2 regions of the Kitasatospora sp. NPDC041917 genome follow, and region 1 is predicted to be linked to the other one. Evidence: riboswitches for the same ligand, from Rfam matches in the RefSeq annotation. Region 1 holds a riboswitch; the other holds the start of a gene.
The links. Region 1 has a riboswitch for S-adenosylmethionine ahead of ACZ6EM_RS27065 (aminotransferase class V-fold PLP-dependent enzyme). Riboswitches for the same ligand answer to the same signal wherever they lie in the genome.

Region 1 (3,556 bases):
CTCACCGGCCTCTTCCTGCACGCCGGCTGGCTGCACCTGCTGGGGAACCTGCTCTTCCTCCAGGTCTTCGGCCCCACCGTCGAACGGCGGCTGGGCCGGGCCCGGTACGCCGTCTTCTACCTGGCCGCCGGCAGCCTGACCACGTACGGCTTCGCGCTCGCCGAGGCGCACTCGCCGAACTCCACCCGGGTGCTCATCGGGGCCTCCGGGGCGATCGCCGCCGCGCTCGGCGCCTATCTGCGCCTCCACCCCCGGGCCCGGGTCACCACCCTCGTCCCGCTGCTGCTCTTCCTGCCGCTGCGGTTCCCCGCCTGGCTGGTGCTCGGCCTCTGGTTCGCCCTGCAGTGGTGGTCGGTGCACTCGGCCGGGCCCGGGGTGGCGTACCTGGTCCACGTGATCGGCTTCTCGGCCGGGTTCCTCTACGCCTGCACCGTGGTTCGCCACCCCCCGCGACGACCCGGCCGACGCCCGATACGCTGGCGGCACCCCACAAAGGAGCCCGAACTGTGATCACCGCCATCGTCCTGATCAAGACCAGTGTCGACCGCATCCCGGAGATCGCCGAATCCATCGCCGCCATCGACGGCGTCAGCGAGGTCTACTCGGTGACCGGGGGCTACAACCTGGTGGCGATGGTGCGGGTGCGCCGGCACGACGACCTGGCCGAGGTCATCCCGGGCCGGCTCAACAAGGTCCCGGGCGTGGCCCACACCGAGACCCAGATCGCCTTCCGCACCTACTCCCAGCACGACCTGGAAGCCGCCTTCGCCCTGGGCCTGGACGAGTAGCGCTCAGCCCTCGCGCCGGCCCCGGTCGATCTGCACGGTCGCGACGCAGCGACCGCCCTCGTTACGGTAGTTCCAGGCCGCCCCGTCCGTGACCAGCTCCCGGACGGCGGTCAGGAAGCGGTCGACGTGCTCGTCCGGCGTCCCGGCGCCGAAGCTCACCCGGATCGCGTTCAGGCTGCGCTCGCCCGGCAGCGAGGGCTCCGGCGCGCCGCACTCGGACGGGGCGACGTCCTCGTCCCCGAGCAGCGTGCGCACCAGCGGGTGGGCACAGAACAGGCCGTCGCGCACCCCGATGCCGTACTCGGCGGACAGCGCGGCCGAGAAGTGCGAGCTGTTCCAGCCCCGGACGACGAAGGACAGCACGCCGACCCGGGCGGAGTCGGAGCCGAACAGGTTCAGCACCTTGACCTGCGGGATCTGCGCCAGCCCGGCCGTCAGCCGGGCGATCAGCTGCTGCTCGCGGGCCTCCAGCGCGTCGAAGCCGGCCTCGGTCAGGGCCCGGCAGGCCGAGGCGATCGCGTAGGCGCCGATGACGTTCGGCGAGCCGGCCTCGTGCCGGGCCGGGCCGGTGTGCCACTGCACGGCCACCGAGCCGTCGCTCTCCCGGGCCACCGTCCGGGTCGCCCCGCCGCCGGCCAGGTACGGCTCGGCCGCGTCCAGCCAGTCCGCCCGGCCGGCCAGCACCCCGGCGCCGAACGGCGCGTAGATCTTGTGGCCGGAGAAGGCGATCCAGTCGACGTCCAGCTCGCGGACCGAGACCCGGTGGTGCGGCGCCAGCTGGGCGGCGTCCAGCACCACCCGGGCGCCGTGCCGGTGCGCGGTCCGGGTCAGCTCGGCGACCGGCCACAGCTCGCCGGTCACGTTGGAGGCGCCGGTGACGCAGAGCAGCTTGGGGCCCTCGGGCGCCCCGGCGAGGGCGGCGTCCAGCGCGCCCACCGCCTCGGCCCGGGAGCGCGGCGCCCGCAGGTAGGTGACGCCCAGTCCGGCGTGCGCCCAGGGCAGCAGCGAGGCGTGGTGCTCGGTCTCGAAGGCGAACACCCGGGTGCCGGCCGGAACGGCCGCGGCCAGCAGGTTGAGCGAGTCGGTGGTGGCCCGGGTGAAGACCACCTGGTCGCCCTCGCGCAGGTCGAGGAACTCGCCGACGGTGCGGCGGCTCTGCTCGAACAGGTCGGTGGACAGCTGGGAGAGGTACCCGGCCCCGCGGTGGACGCTGCCGTAGTACGGCGCGTAGGCGGCGACGTCGTCCCACACCCGCTGGAGCGCCGGGGAGCTGGCCGCGTAGTCCAGCGCCGCGTAGCCGACCTTCTCACCGTTGGCGAGCGGGACCTGGACGTCGGCGCCGAGGACGGCGAGCGGGGCGCAGGTCTCGGTGGTGGCGAGAGGGGACATGAGGATGCACTCCTTCAGGGGTGAGGGACCCCGGGAGTGCTAGTCGTCGGGCGTCCGCGCTTGTCGCACGGACGGCTTGCCGTGACGACCCGGTCCTCACCCAGGGCACCCCGCCACGGACGGAGGGTTGCCGGACAGCCAGCTGGGGCTTCGCACTGTCACTCATGACCTGGCCAAGACTCTAGGCCGCGTCCATCGGGTGGTCAAACGGGCATCCAGCATCCGGACAGCGCGGGAGCCCGTGCCGGCGTTCCGGCACGGGCTCCCCAACTACCGCCTCAGATCCGGCTGGTGGCCTCCGACCAGCGCCGCAGCAGGTCCTGCGCGGCACCGGAGTCGATCGCCTCCGCGGCCCGCTCCATGCCGGCCGCAAGCTGCTCGGCGAGCGGCGCCTCGCCGAGGTCCAGCGCGACCAGTGCCGCCGCCGTGTTCAGCAGGACGGCGTCCCGCACCGGCCCGTGCTCCCCCGCCAGCAGCCGCCGCGCGACCTCGGCGTTGTACGAGGCGTCCGCCCCGCGCAGCGCCTCGATGCCGACCAGCTCGATCCCGACGTCCCGCGGGTCGAAGGTGGTCTCGGTGACCACCCCGTCGCGCACCAGCCAGACCTGCGAGGTGGTGGTGATGGTCAGCTCGTCCAGCCCGTCGTCACCGCGGAAGACCAGCGCCGTCGCGCCCCGTTCGGCCAGCACCCCGGCGATCAGCCCGGCCAGCCGGGTGTCGAAGCAGCCGATGGCGTGCGCGGTGACCCTGGCCGGGTTGGTGAGCGGGCCGAGGATGTTGAAGGAGGTCGGCACCCCGAGGTCGCGCCGCGCGGTGGCGGCGTGCCGCATCGAGGGGTGGAACTTGGCCGCGAAGCAGAAGGTGAGACCGACCTCCTCGGCCACCTCGGCGACCCGCTGCGAGGAGAGGTCCAGCGCCACCCCGAGCTTCTCCAGCACGTCCGAGGAGCCGCTGCTGGAGGAGGCCGAGCGGTTGCCGTGCTTGACCACCTTGGCGCCGGCGGCCGCCGCGACGATCGCCGACATGGTGGAGATGTTGACGGTCTTCGCCCGGTCCCCGCCGGTGCCGACGATGTCCACCGCCGGTCCGGGGATCTCCAGCGGCTCGGCGTGCTCGTACATCGCGTCGACCAGGCCGGCGATCTCCTCGACCGACTCGCCCTTGGCCCGCAGCGCGATCATGAACCCGGCCACCTGCACGGGGGACGCCTCGCCGCTCATGATCCGGTCCATCGCCCACGCGGTGGACGCGCGGTCGAGGTCCTCCCCCTGCAACAGCGCGGCCAGGAGGTCCGGCCAGGTGCGGATCACCTGCGCGGGGTCGCTACCGCCGTTCGCAGGGTTCACGTTCACCATGGCTGACTCCAGCTGTTTGTCGGT
Region 2 (3,556 bases), on a different contig from region 1:
CCTGCCCCGGCCGCTGGCCGAGCTCGGCCTCGTCAGCCCCACCGAGGCCACGCTCTGGCAGGCCGTCAACCGGCTGGTCACCGATCACCCGGTGGAGTCCGTGGAGGTCACCCTGTTCGGCGAGCGGCCCCGGCACACCGCCGTCACCCTGCGCTGGCCGGGCGAGGACCCGCTGCTGGACCCGTGGTACCAGGTACGGGTCGCCACCGCCGCGCTCACCGGCGACCTCGCCACCGTCCCGGTCCGCCCCTACCTGGCCGCCGACGACCACGTGGAATGCCTGATCGCCCTCGCCGAGGAGGGGCTCGGGCGCGCCTTCCTCGCGGGCGACGTGATCGACGTCGCCCAGCTCGCCGGGCAGCCCTTCGACGCCGTCGAGACCGCCGCGGTGGTCGCCGCCTACCGGCTCGCCCCGGAGGCCGCGGCCCTCCTCGACCTCGCCGCCGAACACGTGCCGCTCGGCTCCCTGCGGGACGTGCGCACCGTCCTGGAGACCGAGGTCGCCCCCGAACGGCGCCGCCGCCGCGGCCGCCACCGCCCGCTCCGGCCGCGCCACGGCACCCTGCTGCGCCGCACCGTCATCCGGCACCGGTGGGACGAGGCCCTGCTGCTCCCGGCCGGCGACGCGACCCTGCTGCTCACCCCGGTCGCCGACTACCTGCTCGGCCCCGAGGGCACCCGGCCGACGGCCTCCGAACGCTCCGCCGCCCTCGCCGCCCTGAGCGCCTGGGACGCCACCGCCCCCGGCGGCCCGGACCGGGCCCCGTGCACCGGCCTGTCGGAGCCGCGCCACCGCTGAGCGGGCCCGCGGGCGGCGGCCGGGGTGGGGGTCGGGGGTGGGGGGGCTTGCCGAGCGGCCCGGGAAGTCTTGTATCGTTCCTGGCGAATCATCCAGAGGGGTGGAGGGACCGGCCCTACGAAGCCCCGGCAACTCCCCGTTCGACCCGGCGTCCGAAGTACGCGCCGTGCCGTCCGGGGGCAGTGCCAACTCCGGCCTGTCGCCACTGTGGCGCGGGAAAGATGAGGAGACACGGTGCTCTCTGTGCTGTCCTTCGCCCGGGCGCTTCCCGCCCCGGCGCTTTCGCGTACCCGTCTCGTGCCCGGCGCAGGCAATCGGCCGTTTCCCCCGGCCCGTCCTCGCTGACCACACCCCCCGGCTCCCCGCCAGGAGCCGCCGTGAGCAGCGACCGTCCGCTGCTCCGGGCCCCGAGACTGGAGTACCCCCACATGGAGAACACGAGCGGCGTCGGCGTGCTCGACAAGGTCACCTCGATCCTCGGCACCCTGGAGGCCGGTCCCGCCACGCTGGGCGGCCTGGTCGCCGCCACCGGCATGGCGCGGCCCACCGCCCACCGGCTGGCCGTCGCACTCGAACACCACCGCCTGGTCAGCAGGGACACCCAGGGCCGGTTCATGCTCGGCCCGCGGGTCGGCGAGCTCGCGACGGCGGCCGGCGAGGACCGGCTGCTGGCCGCGGCCGGCTCGGTCCTCACCCAGCTGCGCGACATCACCGGCGAGAGCGCCCAGCTCTACCGCCGGCAGGGCGAGGTGCGGATCTGCGTGGCCGCCGCCGAGCGCCTCACCGGCCTGCGCGACACCGTTCCGGTGGGCGTCACCCTCCCCATGAAGGTCGGCGCCGCCGCCCAGATCCTGCTCGCCTGGGAGGAGCCCGAACGGCTCCACCGCGGACTGCAGGGCGCCCGTTTCACCGCCACCGCGCTGAGCGGCGTACGGCGCCGGGGCTGGGCCCAGTCGGTCGGCGAGCGCGAACTCGGGGTCGCCTCCGTCTCCGCGCCGGTCCGCGGCCAGTCCAACCGGGTGGTCGCCGCCGTCACGGTGTCCGGCCCGATCGAACGCCTCACCCGGCACCCCGGCGCCCAGCTCTCCCAGGCCGTCGTCGAGGCCGCCCACCGGCTCACCGAGGCCCTGCGCCACCCCTGAGCGGGGGCCCCGCCCGCGTCGGGGCCCCGCCTGCCCCGGGCTCAGGCCCGGGGCAGCAGCACGGCGCGGGAGGGACGCGGGATCCGGCTGATCACCGAGCCGATCAGGGTGCCGATCGACACCCCGAAGACCGCCGACACGGCCGTCAGCACCGACTGCGCGCCGTTCCCGACCTCGATCTGCGCGGTGTGCAGGAGGCCGAAGGAGCCCGGTACCACGATCCAGAACGCCGGGAGGTAGAGCACCTGCCAGAGCGGACCGCCCGGCAGCCAGTGCACCAGGGTGGCCGCGGCCGCGGCGGTGACCGCGCCGGCCAGGCCGCCGACCGCCGCGCCGTGCGCCGACCCCACCACCACCTGGACCGTGACGCTGACCGCGATCACCACGACGATCCACGGGACGGCCGAGGGCGGGGTGTTCACGCTGACCACCACGCCCGCCACCGCGAGCGCCAGCCCCAGCGCGATCACCCACCAGCTCGGCCTGGCGACCTGCACGTCGGCCAGCGCGGCGGCCGGCACGCCGGCCGCCGTCGCGGCCGCGGCCACCCCGGCGAGGAACAGCGCCAGCTGCACCGCACCGGACACCAGCCGGGCCGTACCCGCGCTGGCCGCACCCGCGGCGATCTCCGACAGCCCGGTGACGAGCAGTCCGCCCGGCAGCAGGATCGCCAGCGTGGCCACGATGGTCCGCAGCGGGCCCTCCAGCAGCCCGGCCCGGGCGAGCGAGAGGACCAGCAGCGCGACCAGGAAACCGGCGGTGACGGGCAGCAGTGGCCGCAGGTACGGCAGCCGCCGGGCGAGCACGGTCAGCCCCACGACGAGCAGCGAGCCGAGCCCGGCCGCCAGCACGTTCGCCGCCACCGGCTGGAGGAAGAGACAGACCCCCACCCCGACCGGCAGCGCCCCGAGGTCCGACACCCACGCGGGCCGGCGGGCCGGCGCCCGCCGGATCCCGTCCAGCTCGGCGAGCGCCCGGGGCCCGTCGAGCTCGCCCGCCCGCAGCCGGTGCACCAGGTGGAGGACGTCGGCCGTCTGCTCGAACCGCAGCGCGGTGCCGACCGGCTGGAACCGGGTGGCGTCGTCCGGCCCCAGCGCGACGAAGAGCCCGTTGGTCAGGGCGGCGACCCGTACGTCCGGCGCCCCCAACGCCCGCCCCAGCCAGTGGAGTTCCTCTTCGACGTCATGGACGGGCAGGCCGCCGCCCAGCAGGGCTTCGCCCAGTTCGAGCAGCAGACGGCGGAGCGGGTCGGGCGGGGCGTCGGTGCCCCGGACCGGGGGAGACTTGCTTGGCATGGCAGGTATCGTCCCATCCCGCCCGAATCGGTCCGACTGTGCCCCGGTCTGTTCGGTTTACCGCCGTTCCCGGCCGGGCCGGCGGCGGAGGCCGGCCCGGGACACGAGCGCGCGCCCCGCCCCGGTATCCGCCCCCGGGCAGTAGCATCGCTTTCAACCTCTTTGGGATGCTTTCCGGTGAATCGGCGACGGCCCGACCGTGCGCAGGAGGACCGCCCGCCGGCGTTGGGGGAGATGTGACCGTCGTCGCCGCCGTAGCCCGCTCCACCCGGGTCCGGCCGCTGACCGCCGCCGAGCTGCTGGCGGAGGCGGTCGCCCGG

Region 2: another riboswitch for S-adenosylmethionine. It lies ahead of ACZ6EM_RS20875 (IclR family transcriptional regulator); the one in region 1 lies ahead of ACZ6EM_RS27065 (aminotransferase class V-fold PLP-dependent enzyme).

The regions. Positions count from the first base shown of each region.
Region 1 covers NZ_JBVJBI010000025.1:95,571-99,126, reverse strand. Annotated here, with positions in the region: gene ACZ6EM_RS27075 (rhomboid family intramembrane serine protease) at 1-510, shown strand, start outside; gene ACZ6EM_RS27070 (Lrp/AsnC family transcriptional regulator) at 507-788, shown strand; gene ACZ6EM_RS27065 (aminotransferase class V-fold PLP-dependent enzyme) at 792-2,177, opposite strand; SAM riboswitch class IV at 2,229-2,347, opposite strand; gene trpD (anthranilate phosphoribosyltransferase) at 2,456-3,532, opposite strand.
Region 2 covers NZ_JBVJBI010000016.1:58,075-61,630, reverse strand. Annotated here, with positions in the region: gene ACZ6EM_RS20880 (hypothetical protein) at 1-799, shown strand, start outside; SAM riboswitch class I at 885-1,027, shown strand; gene ACZ6EM_RS20875 (IclR family transcriptional regulator) at 1,228-1,941, shown strand; gene ACZ6EM_RS20870 (threonine/serine exporter family protein) at 1,983-3,236, opposite strand; gene ACZ6EM_RS20865 (DUF362 domain-containing protein) at 3,473-3,556, shown strand, end outside.